DNA from 2 places in the Streptomyces sp. T12 genome. Region 1 is predicted to be linked to the other one. Evidence: riboswitches for the same ligand, from Rfam matches in the RefSeq annotation. Region 1 holds a riboswitch; the other holds the start of a gene.
What was found. A riboswitch is a leader RNA that binds a small molecule or an ion and turns the genes downstream of it on or off. The one in region 1 is predicted to bind S-adenosylmethionine.
Positions count from the first base shown of each region.

Region 2: linked by a shared signal. The riboswitch ahead of thrC (threonine synthase) and the one ahead of PBV52_RS12215 (aminotransferase class V-fold PLP-dependent enzyme) in region 1 are both predicted to bind S-adenosylmethionine.

Region 1 is NZ_CP117866.1:2,742,243-2,750,124, reverse strand. It holds gene PBV52_RS12235 (c-type cytochrome) at 1-355, shown strand, start outside; gene PBV52_RS12230 (ubiquinol-cytochrome c reductase iron-sulfur subunit) at 352-1,401, shown strand; gene PBV52_RS12225 (ubiquinol-cytochrome c reductase cytochrome b subunit) at 1,398-3,041, shown strand; gene trpD (anthranilate phosphoribosyltransferase) at 3,231-4,295, shown strand; SAM riboswitch class IV at 4,381-4,497, shown strand; gene PBV52_RS12215 (aminotransferase class V-fold PLP-dependent enzyme) at 4,642-6,024, shown strand; gene PBV52_RS12210 (glycerate kinase) at 5,988-7,172, opposite strand; gene PBV52_RS12205 (SLC13 family permease) at 7,307-7,882, opposite strand, start outside.
Region 2 is NZ_CP117866.1:4,805,284-4,813,165, reverse strand. It holds gene otsB (trehalose-phosphatase) at 1-295, shown strand, start outside; gene PBV52_RS21435 (trehalose-6-phosphate synthase) at 331-1,749, opposite strand; gene PBV52_RS21430 (glucosyl-3-phosphoglycerate synthase) at 1,858-2,802, opposite strand; SAM riboswitch class I at 2,936-3,094, shown strand; gene thrC (threonine synthase) at 3,113-4,399, shown strand; gene PBV52_RS21420 (MoaD/ThiS family protein) at 4,522-4,797, shown strand; gene PBV52_RS21415 (cold-shock protein) at 5,240-5,446, shown strand; gene groL (chaperonin GroEL) at 5,809-7,431, shown strand; gene PBV52_RS21405 (NADH:flavin oxidoreductase) at 7,690-7,882, shown strand, end outside.

The DNA of each region.
Region 1 (7,882 bases):
CAACAACTGCGCCCAGTGCCACAACTTCACCGGCAAGGGCGGCGCGCTGACGCACGGCAAGTTCGCGCCGACGCTCGAGAGTGTCGACCCGAAGCACATCTACGAGGCCATGCAGACCGGCCCGCAGAACATGCCTTCGTTCCCCGACACCACGCTGTCGGAGCAGAACAAGAAGGACATCATCGCGTACCTGCACGCGGTCAACAGCGATGAGACGGTGAATCCGGGTGGTCTGGAGCTGGGCGGCCTCGGGCCGGTCACTGAGGGCCTCTTCTCCTGGATCTTCGGTCTCGGAGCCATGATCGCGGTCGCCGTCTGGGTCGCCGCTCGGACCGCAAAGGCCAAGAAGTCATGAGTAGCCAAGACATTCCAGAAGAGAACCTGCCCGCTGAGCAGGACGCCACCGTCGCGGTAGCGGACGAGAAGCACCCCTTCGCCGACCCCGGCCTGCCGCCCCACGAGCACCGGATCCAGGACATCGACGAGCGGGCCGCCAAGCGGTCCGAGCGCACGGTCGCCCTGCTGTTCACGGTGTCGATGCTGGCCACCGTCGGCTTCATCGCCTCGTACGTCGCGATCCCGCACGACAAGTCGGTCTTCGTCTTCCCGATCGGTCACCTCAACGCGCTGAACTTCGCGCTGGGTCTGACCCTCGGCGCGGCGCTGTTCTGCATCGGCGCGGGTGCGGTCCACTGGGCCCGTACCCTGATGTCCGACGTGGAGGTCGCCGATGACCGGCACGCCATCGAGGCGGAGCCCGAGGTCAAGGCCAAGGTCATGGCCGACTTCCGGCAGGGCGCCAAGGAGTCGGCGCTCGGTCGCCGCAAGCTGATCCGCAACACGATGTTCGGCGCGCTGGCCCTGTTCCCGCTCTCCGGCGTCGTCCTGCTGCGCGACCTCGGCCCGCTGCCCGGCACCAAGCTGCGTCACACCCTGTGGTCCAAGGGCAAGCTGCTCGTCAACATGAACACCAACGAGCCGCTGCGTCCCTCGGACGTCGCGGTCGGCTCCCTCACCTTCGCCAAGCCGGAGGGCCTGGAGGAGCACGACCACGAGTTCCAGACCGAGATCGCCAAGGCCGCCCTGATGATCGTCCGGCTCCAGCCCGACGACATCAAGGACAAGCAGGAGCTCGACTGGTCCTACCAGGGCATCGTCGCGTACTCGAAGATCTGCACGCACGTCGGTTGCCCGATCTCCCTGTACGAGCAGCAGACGCACCACGTGCTCTGCCCCTGCCACCAGTCCACCTTCGACCTCTCCGACGGTGCCCGAGTGATCTTCGGCCCGGCCGGTCACGCCCTGCCACAGTTGCGCATCGGTGTGAACGACGAGGGCTACCTCGAGGCGCTCGGCGACTTCGAAGAGCCCGTCGGTCCTGCATTCTGGGAGCGCGGATGAGCACCAACGAGAACAACGCGAACAACGCAGACCGGCGCGACAAGGCGCCGGCCGGCGAGCGCGTCGCCGACTGGGCGGACGGTCGGCTCGGGATCTACTCCCTGGCCAAGGCCAACATGCGCAAGATCTTCCCCGACCACTGGTCGTTCATGTTGGGTGAGGTCTGCCTCTACAGCTTCATCATCATCATCCTCACGGGTGTGTACCTGACGCTGTTCTTCCACCCGTCGATGAACGAGGTGGAGTACCACGGCAGTTACGTCCCGATGCAGGGACAGCTGATGAGTGAGGCGTTCAGCTCGACGCTGCACATCTCCTTCGACGTGCGCGGTGGTCTGCTCATCCGGCAGATCCACCACTGGGCCGCGCTGATCTTCCTCGCCGGCATGTTCGTGCACATGATGCGTGTGTTCTTCACCGGCGCGTTCCGCAAGCCGCGTGAGATCAACTGGCTGTTCGGCTTCCTGCTGTTCGTCCTGGGCATGTTCACCGGTTTCACCGGCTACTCGCTCCCGGACGACCTGCTCTCCGGCACCGGTGTCCGCTTCATGGAAGGCGCGGTCCTGTCCGTGCCGATCGTCGGCACGTACCTGTCGTTCTTCCTCTTCGGCGGCGAGTTCCCGGGCGGCGACTTCGTGGCCCGCTTCTACTCGATCCACATCCTGCTGCTGCCGGGCATCATGCTCGGCCTGGTGGTCGGCCACCTGATCCTGGTCTTCTACCACAAGCACACGCAGTTCGCGGGGCCTGGAAAGACCAACAAGAACGTCGTCGGCATGCCGCTGATGCCGGTCTACATGGCCAAGGCCGGAGGCTTCTTCTTCCTGGTCTTCGGTGTCATCGCGGCCCTCTCGGCGATCGCCCAGATCAACCCGATCTGGGCCATGGGCCCCTACCGTCCGGACCAGGTGTCCACTGGCGCCCAGCCCGACTGGTACATGGGCTTCTCCGAGGGTCTGATCCGCTTCATGCCGGGTTGGGAGATCGACTTCTGGGGTCACACGCTCGTCCTGGGTGTGTTCATCCCGTTGGTGATCTTCCCGCTGGTCCTAGTGGCGATCGCGGTCTACCCGTTCATCGAGGCCTGGATCACCGGCGACAAGAGCGAGCACCACATCCTGGACCGCCCGCGCAACGCCCCGACCCGCACGGCCTTCGGTGTCGCCTGGATGTCGCTGTACCTGCTGCTGCTCGTCGGTGGTGGCAACGACCTGTGGGCCACGCACTTCCACCTGTCGATCAACGCGGTCACCTGGTTCGTCCGGATCGGCTTCTTCGTCGTGCCGGTCCTCGCCTTCATCATCACCAAGCGGATCTGCCTCGGCCTGCAGCGCCGGGACAAGGACAAGGTGCTGCACGGCCGCGAGTCGGGCATCATCAAGCGCCTGCCGCACGGTGAGTTCATCGAGGTGCACGAGCCGCTCAGTCAGGACGCGCTGTACACCCTCACCGCGCACGAGCAGTACAAGCCGCTCGAGATCGGCCCGACGGTCGACGAGAACGGCGTCGAGCGCAAGGTGAAGGGCTCCGAGAAGCTGCGCGCCAAGCTCAGCAAGGCGTACTTCGACGAGGACGGCCAGATCCCGAAGCCGACCGTCGAGGAGTACAAGGAGATCACGAGCGGCCACGGCCACCACTGATCGCTGCGCCAGCCACGCCACGGTTGAAGGGCCCCGTCCGATTGCGGACGGGGCCCTTCGCCGTGCGGGGAGACGAGCCGTCCGGTGTTCGGACGGGGCGCTTCTCTGTGCCCCGGGGCTGGATAGGGTGGACCCGTTGAGACTCGCGTCCCGTAGAGCGGGACACCACAACTGACCCAGGAGCGGCTTATGAGCGCTGTGACCCCCGCTGGAGGCGACACCGCGGCGGGCCGTTCCTGGCCCGAGGTGTTGAGCGCCCTGCTCGGCGGACAGGACCTGAGCGCCGGCGACACGGCATGGGCGATGGACCGCTTCATGAGCGGCGAGGCCTCGGACGCCCAGATCGCGGGCTTCATGGTGGCCCTGCGGGCCAAGGGCGAGACGGTCGAGGAGATCAACGGCCTCGTCGAGGCGATGTACGCCCACGCGCAGCCGCTGGACATCCCCGGCCCGGCCGTCGACATCGTCGGCACGGGTGGCGACCGGGCCAAGACGGTCAACATCTCGACGATGTCCGCCATCGTGATCGCGGGCGCCGGGGCGAAGGTCGTCAAGCACGGCAACCGGGCGTCGTCCTCGGCGAGCGGCTCGTCCGACGTGCTGGAGAAGCTCGGCATCAACCTGGACCTGTCGCCTCAGGGCGTGGCGCGGGTGGTGGACGAGGCCGGCATCACCTTCTGCTTCGCCGCCAAGTTCCACCCCTCGATGCGGTTCGTCGGTGGCGTACGGCGGGACCTGGGCATCCCGACCTCCTTCAACCTCCTCGGCCCGCTGACCAACCCCGCCCGCGTCACCGCCTCGGCCGTCGGCTGCTTCGACACCCGGATGGCGGGGCTCATCGCCGGCGTCCTGGCCGAGCGCGGCTCGTCGGCGCTCGTGTTCCGCGGCGACGACGGCCTCGACGAGCTCACTACGACAGCCACCTCGCGGGTGTGGGTGGTCCGCGACGGCAAGGTGACCGAGGAGGCCTTCGACCCGCGCGACGTCGGCCTCGACCTGGTGCCCGTGGAGGCGCTGCGCGGCGCGGACGCGTCGTACAACGCGGAGGTCGCCCGGCGTCTCCTGGACGGCGAGACAGGGCCGGTGCGGGACGCCGTACTGCTCAACTCGGCGGCGGCGCTGGTGGCGTTGGAGCCCACGGATGCCCCGCTCACGGAGCAGATCCGGCTCGGCATGGCGAGGGCGGCGGAGTCGATCGACTCGGGCGCGGCGAAGCGGACCCTCGACCGGTGGGTGGCTGCCAGCAACGCCTGATCCGGCAGCATGTGACGCAGGGCGCAGTCCAGGATCCGGACTGCGCCCTTGCGCATCGAAGATCGTATGGCAGGATGTTGGACCAGGTCATGAGTGACAGTCATGAGGCCCCGGCCGACTGTCCGGCAACCCTCCGTCCGTGGCGGGGTGCCCCGGGTGAAGACCAGGCCGTAGGCAGCGAGGTCTACGGCAAGCGCGGGCCCCTCTCGAAACCAGGGGTCCTGGTCGTTCGAGGGAGTCTTCCGTGAGCAAGCGAATGCGATAGGGCCGCCGAGCCCCGCCTCCGCGCACCCTTTTTCTCTTCTCCGCATGCCTTCAACTCGCATGCCCCTCACGGGAGTTCGCCATGTCTGTCTCCACCGCTGCCGCCGCCCAGACCATTTGCGCCCCGCTGCCCGTTCTGGGCCGTGATGTCACCGTCCCGCTGGTCACCGGCGGCGAGGTCACCTACGCCGCGCTCGACTACGCCGCCAGCGCCCCGGCCCTCCAGCGCGTCTGGGACGACGTCGCCGCCTACGCGCCGTACTACGGCAGCGTCCACCGCGGTGCCGGCTACCTCTCCCAGCTCTCCACCGACCTGTTCGAGAACGCCCGCAGGACGGTCGCCGAGTTCCTCGACTGCCGGGACACCGACCAGGTGGTGTTCACCCGGTCCACCACCGACTCGCTGAACCTGCTCGCCGCCGCCCTCCCGGCCGACTGCCAGGTCTTCGTCTTCGAGACCGAGCACCACGCCTCCCTGCTGCCCTGGCGCGACGCCCGCGTCACCTACCTCGACGCGCCCCGCACCCCGCGCCAGGCCGTCGAGACCCTGGAGCGCGCCCTCGCCGACCGCACTGTGTCGATTGAAGGGGGCTACGGCCCGGCCCTGGTCTGCGTCACCGGCGCCTCGAACGTCACCGGCGAGCTGTGGCCGGTCCGCGAGCTGGCCGCCGCCGCCCACGCGCACGGCGCCCGGATCGTGCTCGACGCCGCCCAGCTGGCCCCGCACCACCCGGTGAGCCTCCAGGAACTCGACGTCGACTGGGTCGCCTTCTCCGGCCACAAGCTGTACGCCCCCTTCGGCTCCGGCGTCCTGGCCGGCCGTACCGACTGGCTGCGCGAGGCCGAGCCGTACCTCGCGGGCGGCGGCGCCAGCCGCAAGGTCACCCGGCGCGAGGACGGGGGAGTGGACGTCGAGTGGCACGAGAGCGCCGCCCGGCACGAGGCCGGCTCCCCGAACGTCATCGGCGCCTACTCCATCGCCTCCGCCTGCAAGGCCCTGGCGGAGGCGGGCTTCGACACGCTGGTCGCCCGTGAGCAGTACCTGATCGAGAAGGTGCGCGCGGGTCTCGCCGAGGTGCCCGAGGTCCGCATCCTCTCCCTCTTCGGCGACGACGCCCCCCGCGTCGGCGTGATCTCCTTCGTCGTCGAGGGCTGGAACAGCTCCCACTTCGCCGCCGCGCTCTCCGCCGAGTACGGCATCGGGGTGCGCGACGGGCTGTTCTGCGCCCACCCGCTGGTCCGGACGCTGCTGGGCAGCGACCCGCAGACGCAGGGCGAGTGCGGCGCCCCCGAGGCGGCTCCCGGTGAGAAGTCCCTCAACGCGATCCGGGTGAGCTTCGGGGCCGGTACGCCGGACGAGCACGTCGAGCGGTTCGTGAGCGCCGTGAAGGAGCTCGTGACGGACGGCGCCCGGTGGAACTACCGCACTCAGGACGGGCGTTGCGTGCCGGACACCTCCGCGTGAGCCGGTAGCCGGGCGCCCAGCAGGATCATCCGCAGGGCGCGTTCGGTGGCGTCCGTGAGGAGTTCGGAGGCCCGGACGAGGGCCTCCGCCAGGGCCATCGGCGCCGGCAGGATCCCGCTGAACGCGTCCACGCCGGGCACGTCGGGCGCGCCCTCGCCGAGGGTGCCCGCCAGCGCGAGCACCGGGCGGCCGGACACCTTGGCCCGGCGGGCCACCTCGGCCGGGACCTTACCGCGGGGCGTCTGGTGGTCCAGGGCGCCCTCGGCGGTCACGACCAGGTCGGCGCGGGCGAGGCGGGCGTCCAGGTCGAGGTGGTCCAGGAGCACGTCGAAGCGGGGGAGCAGGCGGGCGCCCAGCGCGGCGAGGCCCGCGCCCAGGCCGCCGGACGCGCCGGTGCCGGGGCCGTGGTGCAGGTCGGTGCCCACGGCCCCCAGGTCGCGGGTGAGGACGTACGCCCAGTTCTCCAGGCCCGCCGACAGATGCTCGACCTGTGCGGGCGTCGCCCCCTTCTGCGGGCCGAAGACGCGGGCCACGCCGCGCTCGCCGCACAGCACGTTGTACGGGTTGCAGGCGACGAGCAGCTCGACATCCCGCAGGCGTGGGTCCAGGCCGGACGGGTCGATCCGGGCGAGCCGCGTCAACTCACGTCCACCACGGGGGAGTTCGAAGCCGTCGGCGTCCAGCAGTCGGGCGCCGAGGGCCTGCAGCGCGCCGGCGCCCCCGTCGGACGTCCCCGAGTCGCCGCAGCCGATCAGGACGCGCCGTACGCCGGTGTCGAGCGCGGCGCGGATCAGCTCGCCGACGCCGTACGTCGTCGTGGCGCCCGGGTCGCGCAGGGTGCGGGGGACGAGGGAGAGCCCCGCGACCGCCGCCATCTCGACGACCGCTGTGTCCTGGGAGCCGAGCAACGCGAAGTGCGTGCCGATCGGTTCGCCGACGGGGCCGGTCGCGGGCAGCGCGACGAGCCGTCCACCGGTCGCGGCGGCCAGCGTGGCGGCCGTGCCCTCCCCGCCGTCCACCAGCGGGATCAGGTCGATCAGGGCCTCCGGCAGCACCCGCCGCACCCCGTCGGCAATGGCTTCGGCGGCGGCTTGGGCGGACAGCGACTCCTTGAAGCCACTGGGGGCTACGACGACGCGGGTCAGCATGGGGTCTCCTATACACGTCTGGGGTTCGGCAACGCCCTCAAAGGGGCGCGGGGCTGTGACATATGCGGCTCCGCCGCGTGGGCGCGACCAGCCACAACGGCGCAGCCGACGTTCGACGGCGTATCGAGGCACTGTCATCGGGTCACGGGCACGCCGAGCAGCGGCCACACCGCGACGACGAACAGCAGGACGAGTGCAGCCGTCAGCGGGGCCAGGACGGCGGACAGACGCAGCAGGTCACGCGGGGTGTAGGTGGGCGTCCCCGGGATGTCGGAGAAGAGCGTCACCGGCTTGGCGGAAGCCGGAAGCGTATGGCAGAAACCGGCCGCCGCAGTGGACGCGAGCGCCGCCGCGACCGGATTCACCCCAGCCCCCACCGCCGCCGCGACCACCAGCGGCACCAGCACCGACGAACGGGCCGAGCGGGACTGAAGTACCAGGTGGGCCGCCGTACTGATCGCGATCACGACGATCAGGAACACCACCGGGCTGACTCCACCGGGCAGCCCGTCCACCAGCCACTTCGCCGCTCCCGAGTCGGCGAGCGCGACGCCCATCGCCATCGTCGCCGCCATGAACAGCAGCAGCGACCACGGCACCGTCTTCAGCGCGTCCTTCAGGTGCACGGTGCCGAGGGCCGGCGAGGCCGCCACCACCGCGCCGATCAGCGCGACGACCGCGGGCGGCACCCGGTGCAGCGGCTCGCTGCA
Region 2 (7,882 bases), 2.1 Mb from region 1:
CGAACCGGGGCGCATGGTCCTCGAACTCCGCCCGCCCGGCATGGACAAGGGCGTGGCGCTGAGCGAGTACGTCCGCGAACTCGGCGCCGGGTCCGTCCTCTACGCCGGCGACGACCTCGGCGACCTCCCCGCCTACGCCGCCGTCGACGAACTCCGCTCCGACGGCACCCCGGGCCTCCTGGTCTGCAGCGGCAGCGAGGAGGTCACCGAGCTGTCGAAGAAGGCGGACGTGGTGGTGGACGGCCCGCAGGGGGTCGTACGGCTGCTGCAGGCGATCGCCGCCCAGACGGGCTGACCAGCCTCCTGGCCCGCCTGGCCCTCCTGGCCCTCCTAGTTCTCCTCGTCCAGCGCATGCAGCTGGTCCAGGAACCACTGGGCCGGGGGGAGCGCGGTCGCGGCCGCAGTCAGCCTCTTCGACCGTTCCGCCCGCTCCTCCGGCCCCATGGACAACGCCTCGTGCAGCGCCCGCGCCGTGTCCATCACGTCGTACGGGTTCACGGCGATCGCGTCCTCGCCCAGCTCCGCGAAGGCCCCCGCCTCCCGCGACAGCACCAGCGCGCACCCCTCGTCGGAGACGACCGGCACCTCCTTCGCGACGAGGTTCATGCCGTCCCGGATGGGGTTGACCAGGGCCACGTCCGCCAGCCGGTACGCGGCCAGCGAGCGGGCGAAGTCGTCCTTGACGTGGAGGACCACCGGGGTCCAACCCGGCGTCCCGTACCGGGAGTTGATCTCCTCGGCCAGGCGCTGGACCTCCGCCGTGTACTCCCGGTAGACCGCCAGGTCCTGCCGCGACGGATACGCGAACGCCACGTGCACCACCCGCTCACGCCACTCGGGGTGGTCGTCGAGCAGCTGCCGGTACGCCAGCAGGCCCCGCACGATGTTCTTGGACAGCTCGGTCCGGTCGACCCGCACGACGGTCTTGCGGGCGCTCCCGTCCGGCGCCACACCGATCTCACCCCTCAGCACCGCCATCCGCTCGGCCACGTCGGACTCATGCGAACGCGTCCGCAGGAAGTCCGCGTCCGCCCCCAGCCCGTGCACCCCGACCCGCGTACCCCGCAGCCCGCCGGCGAACTGAGCACAGCACGCCTCGAACGCGTCGGCCCACCGGCGGGTGAGGAACCCCAGCCGGTCCGCGCCGAGCATCCCGCGCAGCACCTCGCCGGCGACATCGTCGGGCAGCATCCGGAAGTACTCCGGCGGCGCCCACGGCGTGTGCGAGAAGTGGCCGATACGGAGGTCAGGGCGCAGCTCGCGCAGCATCCCCGGCACCAGGCACAGGTGATAGTCCTGCACCAGCACCGCCGCACCCGGCGCCGCCTGCCCGGCCAACGCCTCGGCGAAGGCCCGGTTGTACGCCTCGTACGACGCCCACTGCCGCTGGAACTCGGCGTCGAAGACCGGCTCCAGCGGCGTCTGGTAGAGCATGTGGTGGACGAACCAGAGGACCGAGTTCGCGATGCCGTTGTAGGCGTCGGCGTGCACGTCGGCCGGGATGTCCAGCATCAGCACGCCGCCCTCGCCGACCCCGCGCCGCACCGCCTCCCGGTCCCCCTCGGACAGCGCGGAGCACACCCACAGGGCGCCCGCGTCCGGCCCGATCGCCGACAGTCCGGAGACGACTCCGCCGCCGCCCCGCTTGGAGTGCAGCGAGCCGTCGTCGCGCACCTCGTACGAGACCGGACCGCGGTTCGACGCGACCAGCACCTTGGCAGCACCCTGCGCATCCTGCGTGGAAGCCATACGCCTCAACCTAGCCCGGCCCGGAACCGCTCAAACGTGCGGTTCACCTCACTGGCAGGGGCCGTATACGACGTTCCGGACGAGCTTCAGGCCGCATTCAAGCCACCTTCAAGCCACCTTGCGGGAGGCGTACTCCGCGATCTCCGCCATCGGCGGCCGCTCTTCCGTGTCCACGGAGAACGTGCGCGGCTCGAACCCGTCCTCGCCCCGCTCGAACTGGGTGAGGGAGGGGCGGATGAGGTGCCCGCGGGCCAGCCGCAGCTGGGCCGTGCGGTAGATCGCGGCGGACATCCGGCCAAGGGCCTGTCCGTCCTGGTGGCGGTGCTTGCGGACGCCCACGTCCACCTGGGCCAGGGCGTCGAGGCCCACCAGGTGCAGGGCGTCGACCAGCATGCCGAGCTCGACGCCGTAGCCCACGGGGAAGGGGAGCTGTTCCAGCAGCGAGCGGCGGGCCGCGTACTCGCCGCCGAGCGGCTGCACGAAACCGGCCAGCTGCGGCCAGTGCATGTTCAGCAGCGGGCGCGCCATCAGCTCGGTCACCCGGCCGCCCTGCCCGGCCGCGCCGCCGAGGGGGCGGTCGTACATGCCCTTCACCAGATCGACCTCGGGGTCGGTCAGCAGCGGGCCCACGATGCCGGAGACGAAGTCGGACTTGAACTCCCTCAGGTCCGCGTCGATGAAGCAGACGATGTCGCCGCGCGTGACGAGCAGCGAGCGCCACAGCACCTCGCCCTTGCCGGGCACGGTCGGGATGCGGGGCAGGATGTCGTCGCGGTGGACGACCCGGGCGCCCGCGGCGGCGGCCACCTCGGAGGTGCGGTCGGTGGATCCCGAGTCGACAACGACGATCTCGTCGACCAGCGGAACCTGCTGCATGAGGTCGTGACGGATGATCGCGACGATGTCGCCGACCGTCTCCTCCTCGTTGAGCGCCGGCAGCACGACGGAGACCGACTGGCCCGTACGCTGCTTGGCGGCCAGGATCTGGTGGAGCGGGCGATCGGTCACGGACCAGGAGCGGGTGCTCAGCCAGCGCTCGACTTCTTCCAGCACGGTTGGCGGCTCCTCACGGTTTGTCTCGCGGTTCGGACGGACTCTCTCAACTGTCCTGGCCGTCGGTTACAGTCTTGAACAACGCGGATGACCATCGCATGTCCGGGGTCAACCGCCGTTAACAACCGAATACAGCTCATCCAGAGGGGCAGAGGGAAACGGCCCGATGAAGCCCCGGCAACCCTCCAGTCGGTTCTCGTAGCGATCACTGTCGATCGTCTCCGCGAGGCTCCCGGCTAGGGAAGGTGCCAAATCCGTCTCACGGCGAGATGCGTCGTGAGGAAGATGAGGAGAAAGGGCCTCGCCTCACATGGCTGTGCAGACTGTTGCAAGCACCACCGAATCCACCGTAGACCTTGGTCCCGCCGCGGCGCTGTCCTGCCGCGAGTGCGGTCACCGGGTGCCCCTCGGACCGGTCTTCGCGTGCGAGGAGTGTTTCGGCCCGCTGGAGATCGCGTACGACTTCTCGGCCTACGACGCCGAGGAGCTCCGCAAGCAGATCGAGGCGGGTCCCGCGAACATCTGGCGCTACGCGCCGCTCCTGCCCGTCCCGGCCGACGTGGCCACCAAGCCGAACATCAACCCCGGCTGGACCAAGCTCGTCAAGGCCGACAACCTCGCGCGTGAGCTGGGCGTCGACGCCGGCAAGCTCTTCATCAAGGACGACTCCGGCAACCCGACGCACTCCTTCAAGGACCGTGTCGTCGCCCAGGCCCTGGAGGCCGCCCGCGCCTTCGGCTTCACCACCCTGTCGTGCTCCTCGACCGGCAACCTCGCCGGTGCGGTGGGCGCCGCGGCGGCCCGCGCCGGCTTCCGCTCCTGCGTGTTCATCCCGCACGACCTGGAGCAGGGCAAGGTCGTCATGGCCGCGGTGTACGGCGGCGAGCTCGTCGGCATCGAGGGCAACTACGACGACGTGAACCGTTTCTGCTCCGAGCTGATCGGCGACCCGGCCGGTGAGGGCTGGGGCTTCGTCAACGTCAACCTGCGGCCGTACTACGCCGAGGGCTCCAAGACCCTGGCGTACGAGATCTGCGAGCAGCTCGGCTGGCAGCTGCCCGACCAGCTCGTCGTGCCGATCGCCTCCGGCTCGCAGCTCACGAAGATCGACAAGGGGCTGCAGGAGCTGATCAAGCTCGGGCTCGTCGAGGACAAGCCGTACAAGATCTTCGGTGCGCAGGCCGAGGGCTGCTCGCCGGTGTCGACCGCGTACAAGGCGGGGCACGACGTGGTCCGCCCGCAGAAGCCGAACACGATCGCCAAGTCGCTGGCGATCGGCAACCCGGCGGATGGTCCTTACGTCCTGGACATCGCTCGCCGTACCGGCGGTGCGGTGGAGGACGTGACGGACGAGCAGGTCGTGGACGCGATCAAGGTCCTTGCCCGGACCGAGGGCATCTTCGCGGAGACCGCCGGCGGTGTGACCGTGGGTGTGGCGCGCAAGCTGATCGAGAACGGTGTCCTCGACCCGACGAAGACGACGGTCGTTCTCAACACCGGTGATGGTCTCAAGACGCTGGATGCGGTGGCCGGTACGGGGCTGACTGCGACCATTCGGCCCAGCCTCGACTCGTTCCGCGAGGCGGGTCTCGTCTAGGGGCCTGTCCCATAGATTTTCGTCTGCGGGCCGTGGGGGGCTGGTCGTGCCCACGCGGCGGTAGTCGCAAATTCCACACAGCCCCGCGCCCCTAGGGGCGACTACCTGACCGGAGGTCATACGTGAGCGTCAACGTCCGCATCCCCACCATCCTGCGTACCTACACGGGTGGCCAGGCCGAAGTGAGCGCCGAGGGCGGCACCCTCGCCGAGGTCATCGCCGACCTGGAGAAGAACCACACCGGGATCGCCGCCCGGGTTCTCGACGACCAGGGCAAGCTGCGCCGGTTCGTCAACGTGTACGTCAATGACGACGACGTCCGTTTCGAGCAGGGGCTGGAGACGGCGACGCCGGACGGCGCGGGTGTCTCCATCATTCCGGCGGTCGCCGGAGGCTGACCGAATGACCGATCATTACCATCGGTAACCCCGGTCACCGAGAGTTCATCGAATTGCCCCCTCCGTGAGAGAAGCGGAGGGGGCAATTCTGTGTGGTTGAGCGAGGTACAGTTGGGGAACATGCCGCCGATTCACGGGTCGGTGGCCCTTGATTTCTGCCGCCCGCCCGACAAGAAGTAGCCAAAGTGTGCGGGTTTTTTGCGGCTTTTGTTCCGTTTATCAGGTCCGACTTGACCTGAAGTCAGGGGAATTGTCCCCACATTCCCGACCGGCTGTGCCCGGATTTCTCGTCCGATTGACCTGTTGCAGACGGCAGTTGGGCAGATACATTCAGCCGCGGTCGACGCGTTCCGGCGCACGCCCCCGACCGATGGGGGGTGAGGTCTGACCCGGATCCGCGAAGTGTGGATCTGTGCAAGGGCCAGTAATAGGGGAGTTAGGCATGGCTCAGGGCACCGTCAAGTGGTTCAACGCGGAGAAGGGGTACGGCTTCATCGCGGTCGACGGTGGTGCGGATGTTTTCGTCCACTACAGCGCGATCCAGATGGACGGGTACCGCACCCTGGAAGAGGGCCAGCGAGTCGATTTCGAGATCTCGCAGGGTCAGAAGGGGCCGCAGGCGGACATGGTCCGGCTCGCGACCAGCTGAAGCACGCGTCGACTTAAAGCAGCGACGTTCTTCTTCGAAGGGCCCGCACCTCCCGGGGTGCGGGCCCTTCGCCGTGCCCGCGCCCGCACGTGGCCTGCATGTGGCCTGCCCGGACCCCTGCCCGAGCCTTGTTCGCGCATCGCGGAGCGCCCCGCCCGATCCCCGAGAGCCGCTTGCACTCGCAGGGGGCGAGTGCTAATCATTGGCGTTAGCACTCTGAAGGTGAGAGTGACAATGAAGGACCGGGTCGGTGAGGCCCGCAAGCCAGGTGGGGCAAGGAACCACGAGGCATGCGAGCCGTCCGTCGCGGGCGCGGGCGCGGTCCGAAGGAATCACCCCCAGTCCTGGAGGGACCACTTCACATGGCCAAGATCATCGCGTTCGACGAGGAGGCGCGGCGCGGCCTCGAGCGCGGCATGAACCAGCTCGCGGACGCCGTCAAGGTGACGCTCGGCCCCAAGGGTCGCAACGTCGTCCTCGAGAAGAAGTGGGGCGCCCCCACGATCACCAACGATGGTGTCTCCATCGCCAAGGAGATCGAGCTCGAGGACCCGTACGAGAAGATCGGCGCCGAGCTGGTCAAGGAAGTCGCCAAGAAGACGGACGACGTCGCCGGTGACGGTACGACCACCGCGACCGTTCTCGCCCAGGCCCTGGTCAAGGAAGGCCTGCGCAACGTAGCCGCCGGCGCCAACCCGATGGCCCTCAAGCGCGGTATCGAGAAGGCCGTCGAGGCCGTCTCCGCCGCCCTGCTGGAGCAGGCGAAGGATGTCGAGACCAAGGAGCAGATCGCTTCGACGGCCTCCATCTCCGCCGCCGACACCCAGATCGGCGAGCTCATCGCCGAGGCGATGGACAAGGTCGGCAAGGAAGGCGTCATCACCGTCGAGGAGTCCCAGACCTTCGGTCTGGAGCTGGAGCTCACCGAGGGTATGCGCTTCGACAAGGGCTACATCTCGGCGTACTTCGCCACCGACATGGAGCGTATGGAGGCGTCGCTCGACGACCCGTACATCCTGATCGCCAACTCCAAGATCGGCTCGGTCAAGGACCTGCTGCCGCTCCTGGAGAAGGTCATGCAGTCGGGCAAGCCGCTGCTGATCATCGCCGAGGACGTCGAGGGCGAGGCCCTGTCGACCCTGGTCGTCAACAAGATCCGCGGCACCTTCAAGTCCGTCGCCGTCAAGGCCCCGGGCTTCGGTGACCGCCGCAAGGCGATGCTGAACGACATCGCCATCCTCACCGGTGGCGAGGTCATCTCCGAGGAGGTCGGTCTCAAGCTCGAGAACACCTCCCTGGACCTCCTGGGCAAGGCCCGCAAGGTCGTCATCACCAAGGACGAGACCACCATCGTCGACGGTGCCGGCTCCTCGGACCAGGTCGCGGGCCGCGTGAACCAGATCCGTGCCGAGATCGAGAACAGCGACTCGGACTACGACCGCGAGAAGCTGCAGGAGCGCCTGGCGAAGCTCGCCGGCGGTGTCGCGGTCATCAAGGCCGGCGCTGCCACCGAGGTGGAGCTCAAGGAGCGCAAGCACCGCATCGAGGACGCCGTGCGCAACGCGAAGGCGGCCGTCGAGGAGGGCATCGTCGCCGGTGGTGGCGTGGCGCTCATCCAGGCGTCCTCCGTCTTCGAGAAGCTGGACCTCGAAGGTGACGAGGCGACCGGCGCCAACGCCGTGAAGCTCGCGCTGGAGGCCCCGCTGAAGCAGATCGCCGTCAACGGTGGTCTCGAGGGCGGCGTCGTCGTGGAGAAGGTCCGCAACCTCCAGGTCGGCCACGGCCTGAACGCCGCGACCGGTGAGTACGTCGACATGATCGCCGAGGGCATCATCGACCCGGCGAAGGTGACCCGCTCTGCCCTGCAGAACGCCGCCTCCATCGCCGCGCTCTTCCTCACCACCGAGGCCGTCATCGCCGACAAGCCGGAGAAGAACGCCGCGCCCGCCGGTGGCGGCATGCCGGGCGGTGACATGGACTTCTGAGTCTTTCGCAAGAAGGCTCGGACCCGGTCCGTCAGTACCGAGGGCGGCACTCCCTGTTCCGACAGGGGGTGCCGCCCTCGGGCGTTTTCCATGGCAGTTCCCCGCGCCCCTTTGAGGCGCTGCGCGTGGCCGGGGTCACAGCTGTCCCCGGCGTGATGCGGAATGTGCGGTAGCGCATAGGTGGTTTCTTCAGTAGGTGCAACAATGCGCGCGCACATACCAGCTGGTTAACAGAGTCACTCCCGAGGAGCCTTCCCCGTGACCGTCACCACCGCCTCCGCCTCCCGTGCGGCCCAGATCCTGTCCCGGCCGACCACGATCAACGGCCTGACCGTCCCCAACCGCATCGCGATGGCGCCGATGACGCGCATGTTCTCCCCGGGCGGCATCCCCGGCGAGGACGTCGTGTCGTACTACGCGCGCCGCGCCGCCGCCGGCGTCGGCCTGATCG